DNA from 2 places in the Anaerostipes sp. 494a genome. Region 2 is predicted to be linked to the other one. Evidence: a T-box and tRNA genes for the amino acid it is inferred to sense, from the RefSeq annotation. Region 2 holds a T-box; the other holds one or more tRNA genes.

Region 1 (11,037 bases), 440 kb from region 2:
TAAATATGGAGAATATATGATACCATCGATCCGGCAAAGACCAGTGTTATTGATGGGACCTCCGGGGATCGGGAAAACACAGATTATGGAACAAATTGCCAAGGAATGTAACATTGGACTTGTTGCATATACGATCACCCATCATACACGGCAAAGTGCGATAGGACTTCCGTTTATTAAAGAAAAAGAATATGGTGGAAAAACTTATTCAGTCACAGAATATACGATGAGTGAAATTATTGCGGCTGTATATGATAAAATTGAGCAGACAGGAATGAAAGAAGGCATTTTATTCATTGATGAGATTAACTGTGTATCAGAAACATTGGCGCCGACAATGCTTCAGTTTTTACAGTGTAAAACCTTTGGAAATCAGAAAGTACCAGAAGGCTGGATGATTGTAGCAGCAGGTAATCCGCCGGAATATAATAAATCTGTGCGTGAATTTGACGTAGTAACATTAGATCGTATCAAAAAAATTGATGTGGAAGCTGATTATGAAGTATGGAAAGAATATGCATACAAAACAGGAATTCATCCGGTAATTCTGGCTTATTTAGAGATCAAAAAAGATTATTTTTATCGTATGGAAACGACAGTAGATGGAAAAGCTTTTGTTACAGCCAGAGGATGGGAGGATTTATCCAGACTGATCCAAGTTTATGAAAGTCTGGGAAAAACTGTTGACAGGGAAGTTGTCTATCAATATTTACAACATTTAAAGATTGCAAAAGATTTTGCAAACTACTATGAACTTTATAAAAAGTATAAAGAAGATTATGGAATTGAAAGGATTCTTTGTGGACAGTTCCAGCCGGAAACAATCGAACGTTTAAAATTTGCTTCTTTTGATGAAAAATTAAGTGTTGTAGGACTTTTGAATGGGAAATTAGGGGAAATGTTCCGAAATTGTTGGAAAACAGATGCTTATGTTACGGAATTATTTGGATGTTTAAAACAGTTTAAAGCGAATAATTCTATGGAACAGGTACTTGAGAGTGCAAAAGCAGTTTTAGAGCAGAAAAAGAAAACAGAACAACTTGGAAAACAGGAGGAATACATTCGAAAAGACGTCATTCATAAGCTGGAATCTTATCAGAAAATGATTTTGGAAGAACATTTAAATGCAGAAGATGCATTTGAAAAAGTAAGAGAAGATTTCAATCAGGAGACAGTCTACAGAGAACAAGAAATTGATAAAACATCTTCCACATTGGAATATGCTTTTGAATTTATGGAACAGGCATTTGGAGAGAGTCAGGAAATGGTTGTTTTCGTTACAGAATTGAATGTTAACTACTATAGTGTTCAGTTTATCAAAGAAAATGGATGTGATAAATATTATCAATACAATAAGGGACTATTGTTTGATGAGCAACAAGGGAAGATTTTGGCAGAGTTGGATGAAATCGAACAGGGAATGGAAATAACCTTAAAATAAAAAATTTTAGATAAACGAAAAAATCTGTTGACAGAAATGATGAAATACGATAGAATATTCATTGTCTGAAAAACAGATATGCGATAGTGGCGTAGCTGGTAACGCGCAACCTTGCCAAGGTTGAGACCGCGGGTTCGAACCCCGTCTATCGCTTTTGAAGAAACCGCCGAATATGGCGGTTTTTTCATTGCGTAAATTTATTATTTTTCCTTGAGTTTCTTCTTGTTTCTTCGTATAATAGACAAAAACCTATGAAAATACTAGGAATAAAAATGAAAGGAATCTAAAGTTTTACAATGGAAAAGTTGTGGAATATATCATATCAGGAATTAGAACAAATGACGTCGGAGGAATATCAGTTGGTTGATATTCGTGATGAGTCCTCAGCGGCTTATGGAAAAATCCCTGGGGCAGTTCATATTCCGGAAGAAGAACTTCTGGATAGGATCGAGGAATTACCGAAAAATAAGAAAATCATACTGTATTGCATGAAAGGGATTTTCAGTAAAGAAGCAGCTGCCAGACTTCAGGAAAAAGAAATTCAGGTATATAGTCTGGAAGGAGGGTATACCGGATGGCTTCTGGAAAATATGAAAGCAGAACAGGAAAAAAATAAGATTGAAAAAAAGAAGGATGATAAATTCATTTCCAAAGCAGAAGAAGTTGAAAAGAGTATTCAGAAAAAATTCAAAAAGAAGTTGTTTTCGAAATTCGCAAAGGCAATCAATCGCTATGAATTGATACAGGAAGGTGATAAAATTGCAGTCTGCATTTCTGGCGGTAAAGATTCTATGTTGATGGCAAAATTATTTCAGGAGTTAAAGCGTCATAATAAATTTCCTTTTGAAGTGGTTTTTCTTGTAATGGATCCGGGATATAGTGAGGCAAATCGAAAGGTGATTGAGAATAATGCAGATTTGATGAATATTCCGATTACGATTTTTAAATCTGAAATCTTTGATGCTGTCTATGAAATTGAAAAATCACCTTGCTATTTATGTGCCAGAATGCGAAGAGGTTATTTATACAGCAAGGCAAAAGAGCTTGGATGTAATAAGATTGCCTTAGGACATCATTATGATGATGTAATCGAAACAATTTTAATGGGAATGCTTTATGGAGGACAGGTACAGACGATGATGCCTAAACTGCACAGTACTAATTTTGAAGGAATGGAGCTGATTCGTCCGTTATATCTGATTCGTGAGGAAGATATTAAACACTGGAGAGACTATAATAATCTGCATTTTATTCAATGTGCCTGCCGGTTTACTGATACATGTACCACGTGCCGGTCTGATGGAAGCAGTGTCTCCAAACGAATGGAGATTAAGAGGATGATTGCAGATATGAAAAAAACAAATCCTTTTGTAGAAAGTAATATTTTTAAAAGTGTAGAAAATGTTAATCTCAGTACTATTGTGGCCTATAAAGAAAATGGCATAAAACATCACTTTTTAGATGACTATGAATATCCGAAAAATTAGTCTCCCTAAAATGGTTAAAACCTGTAAAGTTTGTGGAGAAAATCCAACGATTATATAGCTTGCGGATTATGAAATTACAGCATGCAATATTTGATAGAAAGGGAAATACATGAGAGATTTACAACGAATTGCGCAGGAGTGTATCAATGAACTGGATCAGATAAATATTCCCTATGGAAATGTGGAGAAGTTTGTTTCTAATCAGCGTTTTTCAAGAACATGGGGACGTTGTCAGAAGACATCTGGCGGGTTTTTGATACAAATATCTGAAAAACTTTTACAGGATCATGTGCCAATGGAAGCTTTGAAGCAGACAATACTTCATGAAATGATTCATACCTGTCCCGGGTGCTTCAATCATCAGAGAGAGTGGAAACGGATGGCTGCATTAGTTAATGATACTTATGGATATAATATAAAAACATACTCGGATGCGGAAGAATTGGGAATGTCTCCAGTTGTCAGAAAAGTAAAGCATCGTTTTGTGTGCACAGGATGTGGACTGGTGATTGAAAGGCAGAAAGAAAGTAAGTTTACAAAAAATTATAAAAAATATTATTGCAGCAGATGTAAGGGAAGATTTCAGAAAGAATTTTGATTTTCCTCAAAAAGACTGATTGTAAGATATTCTTGTATATAATGAATAACATGTTACAATAAATAATAAAATAATAGAAAGGCAGGGAACTAGATGGGAGAAACATTAACAGCAATTAAAGATAGAAGAAGTGTGCGTAAATTCAAATCTGATATGATTCCAAAAGAGATTATAAACCAGATTATAGAAGCAGGTACATATGCAGCGACAGGAATGGACAGACAGTCGCCAATTATTATTGCAGTAACTAATAAGGAACTTAGAGATAAACTGTCAAAAATGAATGCAGTATTTATGGGAAAAGATGAAAGCTTTGATCCTTTTTATGGTGCACCTGTGGTTTTAATCGTTCTTGCAAATAAAGCAATGCCAACATATATTTATGATGGAAGTCTTGTTATGGGAAATCTCATGGTGGCAGCACAAGATCTGGGAATCGGCAGCTGCTGGATTCATCGTGCAAAAGAAGAATTTGAATCTGAAGAAGGTAAGAAAATTTTAAAGGAACTTGGAATTGAGGGAGAATATGAAGGAATCGGACATTGTGTTTTAGGATATGCAGATACTCCGAAAACAGAAGCTTCTCCAAGAAAAGATTCTTATGTTTACTATATAGAATAATTTACCTGGGCATCATTCTTTTGTATATCAGATGAGGGATGACTCCCGCCTCTGTAGGCGGTGAGCAACAATTATGTATCAGTGGCGGGTTTCAATCCCCCCATCTGATATACGCTCCGCGAGGATGCGCAGGAATTCGGATTGGAAGTATGTCTGCTATGCAGACCCGAATTCCGCGCCAAGACTCGCGAGCGAGTCTTGAATAAAATGTTAAAAGGCGGATTCTGGCAGAATCCGCCTTTATTACACATCTTTGCCACAGTGTCTGTAAAAGGTCAGTAAATATAGTCCACACAAACCAACCAGGTCATAAATAATTCTGGTAAGAGCAGTCATATTGCCAAATAGAAAAGCAACCAGATCAAAGCGGAAAAATCCTATCAGTCCCCAGTTGATTGCACCAATTATCACAATAGTCAAAGCGGTGCAGTCTAGAAATTTGTTTCCCATAGAAGCCTCCTTTTCATGTATCAAAAATTCTATGGATACAGTATGGCTAAAATGCATAAAATTTATTCAGAAAGAATTTCACGGAAAGAACGAATCACTTTGATGACACCTGGCTTTTCTTTAAATGGGGTAAAATCTTTATCAGATGCCATGACAATAATATTGGAACATCCTGCCTGATAAGCATTTCGAATACCAGAACCGGAATCTTCAAAAATAAGACTTTTTTCAGGAGAAGATCCAAGAATATGGCAGGCATCCTGAAACATTGCAACTTTGTTTTCGTAAGTTCCATCATCATACACGATATTTTCTCTTGGAATCCAATGATCAAGATGAAAATGTTCGATAAAAAAATCAATATTTTCTTTGATTGAAGCAGATGCAATAGTAAAAGGAATTTTTTTTGCTGTTAAATAGTCAAAATATTCAGTTACACCGTCTACCAGATGAAAATTTTCTTTATCTTTGAGGCAGTTTTGACGATACAGACTTTCTTTTTTCTTTGAATAATAATCAATCTGTTCCTGTGAAAAGGTACCGTTGGATAGCATTTCAATGTTTTTTTGATTAGGACTTCCGTTAATTTTTGTCTGCAGCTCTTCCATGGTAATCCCGGTTCCGCGGATTTCTTTGGAAATTTCATTCCAGGCTGCAATATGTTTATCATCATCTAAAAATAAAGTTCCATTAAAATCAAAAATAATACAGTCAGTATTCATCTTATTAACTCCTTTCAAATATTCCATAATTGTAGCATATATTTTAGGGTCGGTAAATGTCATTTCCAGGGATTCATTGCGGATTCAAATGAAAAAGAGTATAATATTAAAAAAGTCAGTTGTTCCATGAAGGAGGAATCTTAAATGAAAGTTATTTTTCTGGATGTGGATGGTGTTCTGAATTCTCAGGACCTGTTTGAAAGATGTGGTGAGGAACTGGTTCCGATAGATGAAGAGAATATCAGATTTCTAAAAGAAATCGTAGATGCCACCGGAGCTAAAATCGTATTGTCTTCATCCTGGAGATATGGATGGGCAGAGCATAGTGATGATATACAGGACTGGTGTCAGCTCCTGGTAGATTATTTGGCTAAATATGGTCTGAAGATTATTGATAAGACAGCATATTTAAGTTCAGGCCGTAGAGAAGATGAAATCAGGGATTGGCTGGTACATTGTGATGAAAGAGTAGAGAGTTTTGTTATTTTAGATGATGGAGAATATGACTGGTATCGGCATGGATATGATAAGCACCTGGTTAAAACTGATTTCTGTACTGGTGGATTAAGGGAAGCGCATGTAAAAGAGGCAATTAATATTTTAAATAAGAAACCATTTTGGAAGTTCTGGAAAAGACAGAAATAAGGAGGCATAAGATGACAGCCAGATTGATTACAAAGATGATTGAGTATTATCAAGGAGATCCAAAACGTATCCAGCATTTTCTTAAGGTATATGCTTATGCAAAAACAATCGGAGAGCAAGAGGGGCTGGATGAGAAAACACAGAAGATTTTGGAGACAGCAGCAGTAACTCATGATATAGGAATCAAGATCAGTGAAGAGAAGTATCAAAGCAGTGTAGGAAAATATCAGGAGATGGAAGGTCCGGCTGTTGCCCGGATAATGCTTGAAGACATGGAGTTTGAAAAGGAAATCATTGATAGAGTATGCTTTCTTATAGGACATCACCATACATACGACAGAATAGATGCCATAGATTATCAGATTTTAGTGGAAGCAGATTTTCTGGTTAACCTGGCTGAAGAGGGCAGTTCCAGAGAAACAATAGACACTGTAAAAGAGAAAATTTTCCGTACAGCAACGGGGATATTTCTGATTGAAAAAATTTTTGAAAAAATAGCTTGATATCTAGAGCACAATGTGGTAAAGTATAGAAGTCGCAGAAATGAGGACACTCATTATGAGAGCCCAGATAGCTCAGTCGGTAGAGCAGAGGACTGAAAATCCTCGTGTCGCTGGTTCGATTCCGGCTCTGGGCATTGCCGAGAGGCATATGAATTTTATATGCGGGTGTAGTTCAATGGTAGAACTCCAGCCTTCCAAGCTGATCACGTGGGTTCGATTCCCATCACCCGCTTTTTTAAGAAGAATGTTTCGACATTCTTCTTTTTTTGTTTTATAATGAAAACAGTATGAAATATTTTGATTATGGTGAGAAGGAACTAAATTATTTGAAATCCAAAGATAAAGTTTTGGGAGAGGTTATTGATCAGATAGGAATGATTCGAAGGGAGGTTCTTCCAGATTTTTTCGAGGCTTTGGTAAATTCAATTGTTGGGCAGCAGATTACAACAAAAGCCCAGCAGACAATCTGGAGACGTATGAAAGAGGTTCTGGGAGATATAACACCGAATAAAATAGTATCTATGGAGGAGGAAGAACTTCAGGGCTTTGGAATTTCTTATCGAAAAGTCCGTTACATTAAATCAGCGGCTCAAAAAATACTTTCAGGTGAATTAAAGGTAGGAGCTTTGAGGGAAATGGATGATCAGCAGATTTGCGACTGCCTGGTGAAACTGGATGGTGTAGGAGTGTGGACGGCACAGATGCTGATGATATTTTCCATGGAGCGTCCGGATGTTTTAAGTTATGGAGATCTGGCCATTCAAAAAGGACTTCGAATGATTTATCATCACCGAAAAATAACCAGAGAACTTTTTCATAAGTATCAAAGACGTTATTCCCCATATGGAACAGTTGCAGGTTTTTATTTATGGGCAGTCGCCGGAGGTGCTATAGAAGGGTTGAAAGATTATGCACCAAAAAAGAAATGAGTAAAGGAGAAATAAGACATGGATTACAACAAACTGGCACTGGATATGCATGAACAGAACAAAGGAAAAGTAGCAGTACGTTCAAAGGTAGCAGTAAAGACAAGAGATGATTTGAGTACTGCATATACTCCGGGAGTTGCAGAACCTTGTAGAAAGATTCGTGATAATAAGGATGAGGTATATCGTTATACAGCAAAAGGTAATCTGGTAGCTGTTGTTTCTGATGGAACTGCAGTACTGGGATTGGGTGATATTGGACCGGAAGCTGCCATGCCTGTTATGGAAGGAAAGGCAATTCTCTTTAAAGAATTTGCTGATATCGATGCATTCCCAATCTGTCTTGATACAAAAGATACGGAGGAGATTATTCAGACTGTCAAGAATATTGCTCCGACTTTTGGAGGAATTAATCTGGAAGATATCTCTGCACCAAGATGTTTTGAAATTGAACGCAGATTAAAAGAAGAACTGGATATTCCGGTATTCCATGATGATCAGCATGGAACTGCTATTGTTGTTGCAGCGGGACTGCTAAATGCACTAAGATATGTGGGGAAATCTTTAGAAGAAGTGAATATAGTAATCAATGGCGCTGGTTCTGCTGGTATTTCTATTTGCAGATTATTACTTCAGTTTGGTGTGGGAAATATTGTTCTGGTAGATCAGAAGGGTGCATTATGTCCGGGAGAAGACTGGATGAATCCTGCACAGGCGGAAATGGCAGAAAAGACAAATAAAGATAAGCAGACCGGTCCGCTGGCAGAGATTATCAAAGGGAAAGATGTCTTTATTGGAGTATCTGCACCAAATATCGTTACAGCCGAGATGGTGTCTACTATGGCGGATGATGCGATCATCTTTGCCATGGCAAATCCAACACCGGAAATTATGCCGGATGAGGCTAAAAAAGGTGGGGCAAAAGTCATTGCTACCGGACGTTCTGACTTTCCAAATCAGATTAACAATGTGCTGGTATTCCCTGGAATCTTTCGTGGAGCCCTGGATGCAAGAGCCAGTCAGATCACAGAATCTATGAAGATGGCTGCAGCAAGAGCCATTGCCGGAATTATCACAGAAGAGGAATTGAATGGCGAATATATTATTCCGGGAGCATTTGATGAAAGAGTTTGTGCTGCAGTGGCAAAAGCAGTAGCGGAAGAAAGCAAAAAATTATAACAGCTGACTGATATAGAAATGTACTAAAAAAAATACATCATTGACGATGAAAAAAGCTATTGATAAAATAAAGATTGTCGAGTGGCGAAAGCGTAAATCCAGATTTGGATTTGCGCTTTTTCTTTTTTAATTATATCAGGTTATGGCAGCTTTCCTTTAAAAGACTCCATATTAACATTGCCGGCAACAGTGTTCCATATGGTGTCGGAAAAAGGAGGTTTTGAAAATGGAACAGAAACAGACAGTGAATAAAATGGGGACAGAACCTGTAAAGAGATTATTACTGACAATGGGAGTGCCAATGATGCTTTCTATGGCGGTACAGGCGCTTTACAATATTGTGGATAGCTATTTTGTAAGTTGTATGCCTGACACAGATAAAATTCAGAATATGGGAGACTATGCAGTCAATGCATTGACCTTAAGTTTTCCTATACAGATGCTGATGGTTGCTATAGGAGTAGGTCTAGGTGTTGGTATCAATGCAATTTTGTCCAAGAGCCTTGGGGAAGGAAATCGTGAAAAGGCTGGAAAAATTTCTGGAAATGCTGTTTTTATTGGAATTTGCATGTATATTCTGTTTTTAATTTTTGGGTTCTTTGGAATAGATATTTATTTGAAATCGCAGACCAGCAATCCTGTTGTTTTGGAACTGGGGAAAGAATATCTGCAGATCTGTACCTTTGCATCTTTTGGAATTGCCATGTATATGATATATGAGAAATTACTGCAGGCAACAGGAAGGACAGGATGTGCTACCATTGCCCAGATTACCGGAGCAGTCACTAATATGGTGCTGGATCCTGTTATGATTTTTGGATATTTCGGATGTCCGAGGCTTGGGATTCAGGGAGCTGCCTATGCAACAGTCATTGGACAGATTGTCTCTTTTCTTATGGATATGATATTTCACTACAAATTTAACAAAAAAGATTTTGATCATAAACTGTCTTATCTGCGACCGGAAGGAAAAGTTTTAAAAGAAATATTCCAGGTGGGGGTTCCTGCAATTTTTATGCAGGCACTTATGTCTTTTATGACCTATGGGGTGAATATTATTTTTGGAGCAGTGTCTTTGGCTGCAGTAACTGCCTATGGTGTTTATTATAAAATTCAGCAGTTTGTATTTTTTGCAGCTTTTGGAATGAATAATGCAATGATTCCGATTATCGGATTCAATTACGGCATGCAGGATAGGAAACGTGTGAAAGATGGAATAAAATATGGAATGTTATATACCCTTATTATTATGCTGATTGGAGCTGTGGGATTACAGCTATTTGCCGTTCAGATTTCAGGATTTTTTTCGATTTCTGCACATACTCAGATTCTTTGCATTCGTGCCATTCGTATCATCACCCTGGGATTTTTATTTGTGGGAGCCAATATTGCATATCAGGGTATATTTCAGGCACTGGGATATGGTGTTAGCTCCTTGATCGTGTCCCTTATCCGACTTTTAGTAGTTACTTTGCCACTGGCATGGGTTTTTACAAAATTTTCTGATCCGGAGAAGATCATATGGGCGGCATTTCCGATTGCAGAGGGAGTAGCATTTGTTGTGGCGGTTTTTATTATGAAAATAATTTCAAAACAAAAAATTGATCAGATGAAGACAAAAAGTGTAAAAATCATTACACAGATACAAGAACCTGCAATTCAATGATATGTTCTTCTTTGTTGGAAGATTCAGTTTCATCAATCATATAAAAGGAGTATATATCAGATTTAGGTGTTAAATTGTGATCATTCATATAATCAATTAATTCATTAAGGAATTTATAAGAAAGATCAGATTCTTTTTTAGATAAAAATGCCAATGTAAGATAAGAACCGGCAGGAAGTGTATAATTATGGTTGTAATGATCGTCGTTAGTATAATAAAAAACACCGCGGACAATAAGTTCTTGGGTCTTTAGAAAATGTTCCAGATCTAATGCATAAAAATCACAGGCTCCTACGAGTGGCACTGTAATAGAATTTTCTTTCATGTATTTGATGATGGATATTTCAAAAATATCTTCTTCAATATCCTCATCGCTGATCTTAATGCTGTTCCGCTCTGGAAAATGTTGAAGTTGAATAGTTTCCAAAGGTGTTTCATATAAAATATGATTCATAAAACCAATGCGGGACTGAATGGATGATAAGGTTGTTTCCAGTTGGGAAATCTGTTGTTTTAATGCAATTTCTTCTTTGTGAAGTATGGAAAGTGTTTGATCAACAGAACGGGTAGTTACCAGTTCTTTGATTTCTGAAAGTGGAAATCGAAGACGCAAAAGTTCCATAACAATTCCAAGAGTCTCTATGTCACTTGATGTAAAATAGCGGTAGTTATTTTCGGGATTACGAATTGGATGGAGTAAGCCAATTTTCTCGTAATATCTTAAAGTATCAATGGTTGTATTAAATAAATCTGCCAGTTCTTTACTTTTAAAATGATATTTTGGTTTTTTCATAATATA
Region 2 (11,037 bases):
ACGAGGCACTTATAATGCACATAACCCTAAAGTTCAATTTAATGAGGATGTCTGCCCATATGGAGCCTGCTGCCTAGCACACTGTGCGACTGAGTGGTTAAATCATCATTCCAAATAAATAAGCTAGTTAAAAAAGGAAGAAAGCAACAAATGAACTTTCTTCCTTTTTTCTTACCTGATTATTTGTAATAGAATCCTTTAAAATTATATTTCAGAACCCGATAAGAATATTTATCTGCTTCATATGTAAATGATCTGATTAATTTTCCATTTTTATCATATTCACCAAATGACTTACTCATACCACTGCTGAATGTAATATTCCCGCTTAAATGCTGAACACTGCTGACAATAGAAGAATACGGTAATGATATTTTCTGAACCAGCTGATAAGTTCCCTTTTTCTCATCTACCAGATATCTATAATAGTAAGAGGAATTACCTTTTGCATATTCCCCAACTCCTGGATATTTGCTCCAGTCAAAGTCCGGAATGGTTGCAGCATTTCCAAAATTATTGTTAAACATATATAAATAATACTGTCCTTCCGGCAATGAATCATCATATTCTACTGTAATAGTATGCTGTCCTGCCTGTCCTACAAAATTCCCTTTCTGTTTCAACAGATACTTCTCATAAGCAGTCCCGTCATATAATGTTCCACTATGAATGATATAACTGATTTTTGGATTTTCGTAAATATCCGAAACTTTAATCAAAGCACTTTGTTCTCGACTGCTGACAATGATTTGTCCATTATCCAGAATATCCATAGAATTCAGATGAAGCCAATCCAGCTCTGTTCCCCCGTAGGTATTCTTTCCACCTTCTCTTTGTACTGCATTTTCCCGCATTTCTTTTAAAAGGTCTTCAAAATCAATCAGTTTTTTCACTTGATTGGTTTTTAAATCTACAGAAATCAAAACATCTTCGATGGTATCCTTCTTTGTATCATTTACCAGACATAAAATTCGTCCGGAATTTTCATCATAACAAAAATCATGATGTAATTCATACTGTCCGAGATTAATAGTTTTTACAATTTTTCCGATACGATTCATCATGGCGATTTTATTTACATCATAGGAGTAAATCATTTTTCCATTCACAGTAAGAATTCGATCAGTACGATAACTATTCAATGGCATTTTCCCACGATTGATTCCATTATTATCATAAAAATAAATATTGGCCGCTTCCGTCTTATCATGTCCAAGAATAGCAAACAGACCATTGCTCATCTTTGTACTGGAACTTCCCTCTTTAACGTTGGTAATTGCTGGAATTTCAGAATCAGCTGCTGTTGTCACATAAAAATAAGTCTTTGCAATGGCACGATCCTCTCGATCATAAAAGTTCATGGTTATTTTGTTTTTGGCTCCTGCCACAAGACCTGTAATCTGATATTCATGCTGAAGAGTCAGATTATTTTTACTATCATTTTTTAAGGTTTGTGTGATTGTCTCTGCTCCATCAGCTTCAATGGTACATTTTACATAGGAATAACGATCTGATACTCCATAATAGTAAATTGATGTACTGTTGGTTCCATATGGATTACTGATAAGCAGAGGAGAAGATATCGTATAATCTTTCTTTTCTTTCTTCTCATCAATTTTCTTTTGTGCTTCTTTCTGATAATCTTCTGTAAAAATATCCTTTTCCTGATGAGTTATTTTTTCAACTGCTGTCTTAACTTTTTGAAGCTTCACATTGTTATAAAAATTTTCCTGAGCATACACTCTATACGCAAAATAACTGCAGATTCCTAAAACAATGATCAATATCGTAAGATAATACTTTTCCCGACCCCTCTTGCCTGTCTTGTTATTATCTGATATCGTTTCTTGCCTCATGGTTTCCTCCATTTTATAATTTTTTGTTTCGCAGATATTATAGCATGGAATCCGCATAAAATAAGGCTTTTCACAATGTCTCCACAAATGTTTCACAGTTTGGAAACATTTTACCAGAAAAACATTCCTTTAAAATTATATTTTAATACACGATAGGAATATTTATTTGCTTCGTAAGAAAAAGATTTAATTAATTTTCCATCTTTGTCATATTCTCCATACATCTTGCTCATACCACTGCTAAATGGAATGTTTCCATCTAAATGCTGTACACTGCTGACAATGGAAGAATATGGCAGGGCAAATTGCTGTTCAAGTTTATAGGTTCTATTCTTCTCATCCACCAAAAACTTGCTATAATAAGATGTCCCTTTTGTAAATTTCCCGACATTTGGATACAGACTCCAGTCAAAGGATGGTATTGATGTTGCCCTTCCAAAATAATTGTTGAACATATAAAGATAATATTGTCCTTCCGGCAATGAATCATCATGCTCTACCGTAATAGTATGCTGTCCTGCATTTGGAATTAGTGTTCCTTCTCTCTTCAGCTGATATTTTGCAATATCTGTTCCGTTATAAATGGTCCCTCTGTGAATAATATAGTCCAGTTCCGGCTTATCATAAATATTCTTGATTTTAATTAATGAACTGTGTTCACGACTGCTTAAAATCAGACTGTCATCATCAATCAGATCAAAAGAATTCAGATGAATCCAATCTAATTCTGTTCCCCCATAGGTATTTAACCCACCTTTTCTTTGTACGGCAAGACTCCGCATCAAAGGAAGTATTTCTTCACAATCAAATAATTTTGAGGTTTTTCCACTTTTTACATCTACAGATACAATTACATCTTCTATAGTATCTTTAGACTTGTCATTTACCAGGCAAAGAATTTTATTATGTTTCTTATCATACATGAAATCATGATGGAATTCATAATTGCCAATATCAATAGTTTTTGTTACTCTTCCAAGGCGGTTGGTAAATGCGATCTTATTAAAATCATAGGAATAAACCATCTCTTTTCCTATAAACAGAAAACGATCGGTGCGATATTTATTTAACGGCATTCTTCCTCTGCTAACCCCGTTATTATCATATAAATAAATATTGGATACATTCGCCTTATCATGTCCAAGAAGTGCAAATAATCCATCACTCATCTCCACCTTGCTCTCTCCTGTATTTTTACTTAAAACAGCAGGAATCACATCATCTTCAGGCATATTCACATAAAAATAGGTTTTTCCCACTGCACGTTTGTCCTCATTATAAAATTCCATGGTAATTTTATTTTTCTGACCTGGCACCAGACCAATAATCTCATATTCATGAGTTGTAACATATTTCTTTCCTGATGCCGTTTTCAGCTTATGACGATAAATACTTGCTCCTTCAGCTTCCACAGTACAGACTGCATAAGATGCTCGATTGGTTTTTGCATAATAATATAACGAAGTGGTATAAGTTCCATAGGCATTCTGTACCACCAGTGGTTTTGAAAAATTGTAATTCTTATCCTTCTTCCATTTTTCCAGCTGATTATCTGATTCCTTTTGATACTCTTCCGTAAAAATATCAGAAACTTCATGTTTTACAGTTTTAGGTGTTACCTTAATCTCCTTCTGCTTGACACTTTTAAAAAACTGTTCTTCTTTATAGTTATGATAGATATTTTTTACTACAAATCCCAAAATCAAACCTGCAATCAAAATAATAGAAACCATAATCTTTTTCTTATGATTCTCCCGTTCTACTATATCTTTTATGTGTGTCATAATTCCCTCCAAAAAATATTTTTGTAATATTATGTCATATTTTCTTAACATTCGCAACCTATATTTAACATTGTGTACATTCGCACGGAGCGTTTTTTATTACATAGAAAATTCAAAAGTATTTCCTATGTAATAAAAAAGGCCAATACCTTTATTAAAGTATTGACCCTTTTATCATTTTTAATTAGCAGATTATGCTCTCAATTCAATTCCTAAATTTTTCAGTTCCCCAAGAATCTTATCTACAATCTTGCTGACTTCTGCCTCTTCCAATGTTCTGTCTTTAGCACGGAATGTCAGAGAATATGCAACAGATTTATATCCTTCTTCAATCTGATTTCCTTCATATACATCGAATAATTCAAAGGATTCCAGAAGTTTTCCGCCTTTTTCTTTGAAGATTTTTTCAATCTGTCCTACAAAGATGTCTTTTCTCATTACCATACTTAAGTCACGTTTCATTGCAGGGAATTTTGCAACACCTTCATACTTACGATCAAATGTTGCTTTTTCTACAAGCACAGGCATATCGATCACTGCTACATAAACTTCACCTTTCATACTGTAATTGTCCATAACTTCCGGATGAATCTGTCCAATATAGGCAAGTTTTTCCCCTCCCAGCATTACATCTGCCTGTCTTCCAGGATGGAGAAATGGATGTTCTGTTGTTGGGAGATATTCTGTTGCTCCTTTCAATCCAAGAGCTTCCATCATATCTTCTAAAACACCTTTTAATGTAAAGAAATCACAGTCGCCATACATTCCGAGAGTCATTTGCATTCTTTCATCTGGAAGTTCTGTCAGCGGAAGTTCTTTTGGAATATAAATATTTCCAAATTCATATAATCTTACATTAGTATTTCTATGTGCAAGGTTTGTTGCAAGAGATGTCAGCATTCCATTTAAAGAAATGGTCCTCATAATACTGAAATCTTCACCAAGCGGATTGGAGATTTCAATTGCCTGACGTTCTTTTGCATCTTCTGCCAATAACAGTTTATCAAATACTTTCGGACTTTCAAATGAATATGTCATTCCTCCACTGAAACCATTACGCTCTGCCACATCACGACATACATCTTCCACACGGATTTTAAATGGCTTCTTACCTGCAGTTGCCTCACCTCTTGGAAGCGTTACCGGAATATTATCATATCCAAAGAATCTTGCAACTTCTTCTGCAAGATCAGCCATACATCCAAGATCCTGACGGAATGATGGAATCAGAAGTTCATTGGCAGCTTCATCATATTTTAGTTCCAGACGGTTAAAATATTCTAAAACTTCTTCTTTTGAAACATTCGTTCCAAGAAGTGCATTCATCTTATCAACTTCAAGAGGCAGACGAACCTGTTCTTTTGGGTTTGGATATACGTCCACTGCTCCACCTACAACTTCTCCAGCTCCAAGTTCTTCAATCAGCTGACATGCACGATCCATGGCTGCCATTGCATTTTCCGGATCCAATCCCTTTTCAAATTTACCAGAAGCATCTGTTCTTAATCCAATCTTCTTGGAAGAAAGACGGATATTTGTTCCATCAAAACATGCCGCTTCAAATAATAAAGTCTGGATGTTATCTGTTACCATAGAATTTTCTCCACCCATGATACCTGCAATACCGATTTCCTTTTCCCCATCACAGATCATCAGAACAGAATCATCCATTGTACGTTCTTCCCCATCTAATGTAACAAACTTATCACCTTTTTTTGCACGACGAACAATGATTTCCTTATTAGCGATGGTTTCCAGATCGTACGCATGCATTGGCTGTCCATATTCTTCCATAACGTAATTTGTAATATCCACCAGATTATTAATTGGTCGAATTCCCATTGCTGATAAACGTCTCTGCATCCATTCTGGTGAAGGAGCCAGCTTAATGTTTTTCACAACCCTTGCTGTATATCTTGGACAAAGATCCTGATCTTCTACAGTTACTTTAATATAATCATTTACATCTTCATCATTTCCGGTTTTGGTTACTACAGGAGGATAAAAATCCTTACGGAATGTTGCAGCTGCTTCTCTTGCCATTCCAATCATACTAAAGCAGTCTACACGATTGGAAGTAATCTCAAATTCTACTACCGCGTCACGAAGTCCCAGTGCTTCTACCGCATCATCTCCTGGTTTCACATCTTTCTGGAAAATATAAATTCCATATTCAGGAGCTTCCGGATACATATCTCTATTGCTTCCAAGTTCTTCGATGGAACACATCATACCACAGGATTCAATTCCACGAAGTTTTCCCTTTTTAATCTTAATCCCATTTTCAGGATTTTTCCCACCGTCATGACCACCGGCAACTCTTCCTCCGTCTAAGACAACAGGAACCAGGTCACCTTCTGATACATTTGGGGCTCCTGTAACGATCTGAACTGTTTCTGTTCCAACATCCACCTGACAGATAATCAGTTTATCCGCATCCGGATGCTTTTCAATTTTCAATATTTTACCAACAACAATTTTCTCTAAATTTTTATCTAAATATGTGATGCTCTCCATATTAGAACCAGATAATGTCATTTTATCTGCATATTCCTGTGGAGTACATTCCAAATCAGGCACATATGCCTTAATCCATGAAATAGGTGTATCCATTTTTCTTAATCTCCTTTTCTAGAACTGACTTAAAAATCTCTTATCATTTTCATATAATAAACGCATATCATCGATTTCGTATTTTAACAGTGCAACTCGTTCTAATCCGATTCCAAATGCAAATCCTGAGTATACTTCTGGATCGATTCCACACATTTTTAATACATTTGGATGTACCATTCCACATCCAAGGATTTCAATCCATCCGCTTCCCTTACACATACGGCATCCTTTTCCGCCACATTTAAAGCATGTTACATCTACCTCAGCACTTGGCTCTGTAAATGGAAAATGATGCGGTCTGAATTTAACTTTTGTATCCGGACCAAAGAACTCTTTTGCAAACTGCTCTAAAGTTCCTTTTAAATCAGCAAATGTAATGCCTTTATCTACGACCAATCCTTCTACCTGATGGAATGATGGAGAATGAGTTGCATCAACTTCATCAGAACGGAATACTCTTCCAGGTGCAATCATACGAATTGGCATCTGCCCAGTTTCCATAATACGAGCCTGAACAGGTGATGTCTGTGTTCTCAAAAGAATATCTTTATTAATATAGAAGGTATCCTGTTCATCTTTCGCAGGATGATTTTCAGGAATATTCAGCATCTCAAAATTGTATTTATCATATTCTACTTCAGGTCCTTCTACTACTTCATAACCCATACCAATAAATACACGTTCAAGATCTTCCAATGCAATCTGGTTTGGATGACGATGTCCTTTTTCATGTGTCTTTCCTGGAAGTGTTACATCAATGACCTCTTTTTTCATCTTTTCTTCACGAATTTTTTTCTTCAATAAAGTCATTTCTTTTTCCAGTGCTTCTTCGATGACAGTTCTGGTATCATTGACCATCTGTCCAATAATTGGACGCTCTTCTTTGGCAACATCTTTCATTCCTTTTAATACCTGAGTCAGTTCACCTTTTTTACCAAGCACAGAAACACGGATATCGTTTAATGCATCCATAGCATCTGCCTGTTCGATTTTTTCCAAGGCTGCTTTCTTAATTGCCTCTAATCTCTCTTTCATTGCTTTTCTCCTTTATATTATTGTATTTATATTCGGACGAATTCCTTTTTTGAGTAAAAACAAAGCGGCTAAATCCGCTTTAGCATAACAAGGTCTCTCCTATTGAAAAAAGAACAACGCGGACAAGTCCGCTATCAACTCCCTGTATCCCTCAATCATGAGGGACTTGCTCCGCTTTGCGTGCCGATGTGCAGCAGTTTTAACTGCTTTCCTTTGCACATCGTGCACATCCACGCGGAGCGTTTTTTATTACATAGGAAATTCAAAAGAATTTCCTATGTAATGAAAAAGAACCCGTCCACAAAGGGACGAGTCCTTGTATTTACTCGCGGTACCACCCTAATTCCTATGATAAACCATTTTTACCATAAGCACTTAGTTTCTGCATAACGGGCAGCTTCCGTTATCTCCTACTGATGAAACTTATCACGTTCAAAGATACAGCTACGGTGTGAAATTCGGAAGATTTCTCTTCTTACTGTGCACCATCAATGCCTTTAACATTCCTTATTCTATACACAAGCTAATAAAAAGTCAACATAAAATATCATTTTTAATAGCTATATTATCCTTTTTTCTTACACTTCCTGCCGGTATCTGTGCCAGAATAATAGCAACAAACATCAGCAAACACCCAAACATTTCCCTGCCGCTCAGCTTCTGATGAAGAATGAGAAATCCTGCAATAACCGATGTTACAGATTCCAGGCTCAAAATTAAAGATGCCACCGTCGGATTCATTCCTTTTTGTCCAACAATCTGCAAAGTATATCCTACCCCACAGGATAAAACTCCTGCATATAAAAGAGGCTTCCATGCCGCCACCAACGCCCCTATGGAAGGATGTTCAAATATCATCATCGGAACTGCACAAACAATTCCGCAGACAATAAACTGGATACAGGACATTTTTACTCCATCGACAAACTGGATAAAATAATCAATAACCAGAATGTGCAAAGAAAACATTATGGCACAAATAAACACATAAATATCTCCCTGTCCAATGGAAAACGATTCTGTTATACATAAAAAGTAAAGTCCCGCCAGTGCTATAACAACACCCAGCCATACAAATGGACCGCATTTTTTCTTTAGAAACAGCCCCAGGATTGGCACAATGATAATATAAAATGCCGTGATAAACCCTGCTTTCCCAACGGTTGTATGTAAAATTCCAAACTGCTGAAAAGAACTTCCTGCTGCCAGAGCAATTCCACAGGAAACACCTCCCAAAATCAGCATTTTTCTGTTTTCCGGTTTTGATATACCTGCCGTATCTCTTTCCTGCTTTTCCAGAAATCCGATACACGGTATCAGCACAAGGCCTCCAATAAAGCATCGTATACTGTTAAATGTAAATGGACCTACATAATTCATTCCAACACTTTGTGCCACAAAGGCATTCCCCCATATAACAGCTGTCAGTAATAGCAAAAAAGAATTTCTAATCTGTTGTTTTTTCATATAAAATAACCTGCCTCTTTTTTATATTTTCTAATTTTACTATAGTATATATAAGACTGCAAGCTTTCTATATCAACACTTTAACTGTTATTTATTCAAGGTCAGAATCTGTTGTCCTGACTTCTGCAAGCCTGTATTATTAATCGTTACACTTGTATAATCATTACTATTGCTTACTACCACCGGTGTTGTTAATAAATAACCAGCTTCATGAATAGCATTCAAATCAAATTCAGAAACCAAGTCTCCCACTTTTACTTTCATTCCAGGCTCAACCATAACATGAAAATATTTTCCACCAAGTTTTACAGTATCAAGTCCTATGTGAACTAGGACTTCCGCTCCGCCTTCTGAAACAAATCCAATGGCATGCTTTGTGTTAAAAACTGCACTCACAGTACCGTTTACCGGTGAAAAAACTTTCCCATCGTGAGGAATAACAGCAAATCCTTCTCCCAGCATCCTACCTGAAAACACCATGTCTTCTACCTGCTCAAGTTCAATAACCTGACCATTTACCGGCATATATACCTGTTCCGTCTCGACTTTCGGTTCCGCTATGTGTAAGGAATCATCTTCTGGAACACAAACTTCCTCTGTATGTGAAAAATCACAGGAAAGATAGGCTTCCAGATTTGATTTTATAACCGTAACAAGAGGTCCATATATTATCTGAACTCCATCGCCTTTTTTAAGAACTCCCTGGGAACCACTCTGCTTTAAAAGACTATCCTGTACAAGACTGGCATCTTTTACCGTACATCGCAGCCTTGTAACACAACAGTCGATATCTTTAATATTATTCTTTCCGCCAAGTCCTTCTGCAATCAGTGCAGAAATTTCACTTCCATCTGTATCACTAATTCCAGCATTTCGCTCTTTCATATCAGATCTGGTAAATAATTTGATTTCTTTTTCCTCCACATCACGTCCCGGAGTCTTCCAATCAAATTTTTTAATTAAAAATCCAAATACAAAATAATACACAATAAAATATACAACACCTACAGGAACAAACATAAACCAGTTGGTTTTTTCCTGTCCCTGGAGAATTCCGAACAAAAACATGTCAATGATTCCACCGGAAAATGTCATTCCTACACAGACTTTTAAAATATGCATAAGCATATACGCAGCACCTGCAAAAATACAATGAATAACATAAAGCCCCGGAGCCACAAATAAAAAGGTAAACTCCAGTGGTTCTGTAATCCCTGTCAGCATAGAAGTTAATGCTGCAGAAACCATCAAACCGCCAACTATTTTTTTCTTTTCAGGTCTTGCACATCGGTACATTGCAAAAGCCGCTCCAGGAAGACCAAAAATCATCAACGGAAACTTACCTGTCATAAACCTTGTTGCCTCAACTGCAAAATGTTTTGTTGATGAATCTGCAAGCTGGGCAAAGAAAATATTCTGAGCACCTTCTACAGTCCTTCCTGCAATTTCCATAGTTCCTCCCAGAGAAGTCTGCCAGAAGGGCAGATAAAACACATGATGTAATCCAAAAGGAATTAATGCCCGTTCCATAATTCCATATATAAATGTCCCAAAATATCCCGACGCTTTAACCACATTTCCCATTGTATACATAGAATTTTGTATAGGCGGCCATATATAAAACATGATAATTCCAATAAATACATATACCACCGTGCATATGATAGGAACAAATCTGGTCCCTCCAAAAAAAGACAAAACATCCGGCAATTTAATCTTATAAAACCTGTTATGTAATGCCGCAACTCCAAGTCCAACAATAATTCCTCCAAATACTCCCATTTGAAGAGATGTAATTCCCAGCACAGAATCTGTTGCACCTTGAGGCAAGGCTTCCGCACCTCCATGAATTGCTATCATAGTAGAAACAGCTGTATGCATGGTAAAAAAAGCAATAGCTCCAGATAATGCTGCCACCTCTTTTTCTGCTCTTGCCATTCCTATTGCAACACCGATAGCAAAAATAAGCGGTAAATTATTAAATACTACATTTCCACAGTCACCACAGACTCTCAAAACAGCATAAAGAGCTGTCCCTGGTCCCATAATCTTCATCAGACCATAAGTCCGGAGCATTGTTTCATTTGTAAACGATTGACCAATCCCAAGCAAAATACCTGCCACCGGCAAAATAGCTATGGGTAGCATAAAAGAACGTCCTACCCTTTGAAAAATACCAAAAACCTTATCTTTCATAAGCACTTCCTTAAAGTGTTGCAATCATAATATCCATTGTACCATCAAAAACTGTTTCTTTCTGATCAGAACAAATCACAAAA

Evidence for each region. A T-box is a leader RNA that pairs with one kind of tRNA and senses whether it is charged. The one in region 2 lies ahead of pheS (phenylalanine--tRNA ligase subunit alpha), so its partner is inferred to be a tRNA-Phe.
Region 1: it encodes a tRNA-Phe, which carries the amino acid that the T-box ahead of pheS (phenylalanine--tRNA ligase subunit alpha) is inferred to sense. The anticodon was not compared.

What each region holds. Positions count from the first base shown of each region.
Region 1 covers NZ_MJIF01000001.1:1,961,574-1,972,610, forward strand. The annotation lists gene BHF70_RS09825 (AAA family ATPase) at 1-1,441, shown strand, start outside; tRNA gene BHF70_RS09830 (tRNA-Gly) at 1,522-1,594, shown strand; gene BHF70_RS09835 (rhodanese-like domain-containing protein) at 1,738-2,928, shown strand; gene BHF70_RS09840 (SprT-like domain-containing protein) at 3,038-3,526, shown strand; gene BHF70_RS09845 (nitroreductase) at 3,620-4,147, shown strand; gene BHF70_RS09850 (DUF378 domain-containing protein) at 4,391-4,597, opposite strand; gene BHF70_RS09855 (HAD family hydrolase) at 4,660-5,319, opposite strand; gene BHF70_RS09860 (HAD domain-containing protein) at 5,464-5,964, shown strand; gene BHF70_RS09865 (HD domain-containing protein) at 5,976-6,467, shown strand; tRNA gene BHF70_RS09870 (tRNA-Phe) at 6,529-6,601, shown strand; tRNA gene BHF70_RS09875 (tRNA-Gly) at 6,629-6,699, shown strand; gene BHF70_RS09880 (DNA-3-methyladenine glycosylase family protein) at 6,755-7,396, shown strand; gene BHF70_RS09885 (NAD(P)-dependent malic enzyme) at 7,415-8,572, shown strand; gene BHF70_RS09890 (MATE family efflux transporter) at 8,799-10,238, shown strand; gene BHF70_RS09895 (helix-turn-helix domain-containing protein) at 10,207-11,031, opposite strand.
Region 2 covers NZ_MJIF01000001.1:2,400,683-2,411,719, reverse strand. The annotation lists gene BHF70_RS12040 (M20 family metallopeptidase) at 1-118, shown strand, start outside; gene BHF70_RS12035 (aryl-sulfate sulfotransferase) at 180-1,856, opposite strand; gene BHF70_RS12030 (aryl-sulfate sulfotransferase) at 1,967-3,640, opposite strand; gene pheT (phenylalanine--tRNA ligase subunit beta) at 3,833-6,253, opposite strand; gene pheS (phenylalanine--tRNA ligase subunit alpha) at 6,272-7,291, opposite strand; T-box leader at 7,593-7,792, opposite strand; gene BHF70_RS12015 (DMT family transporter) at 7,826-8,758, opposite strand; gene BHF70_RS12010 (PTS transporter subunit IIABC) at 8,846-10,954, opposite strand; gene BHF70_RS12005 (type I phosphomannose isomerase catalytic subunit) at 10,965-11,037, opposite strand, start outside.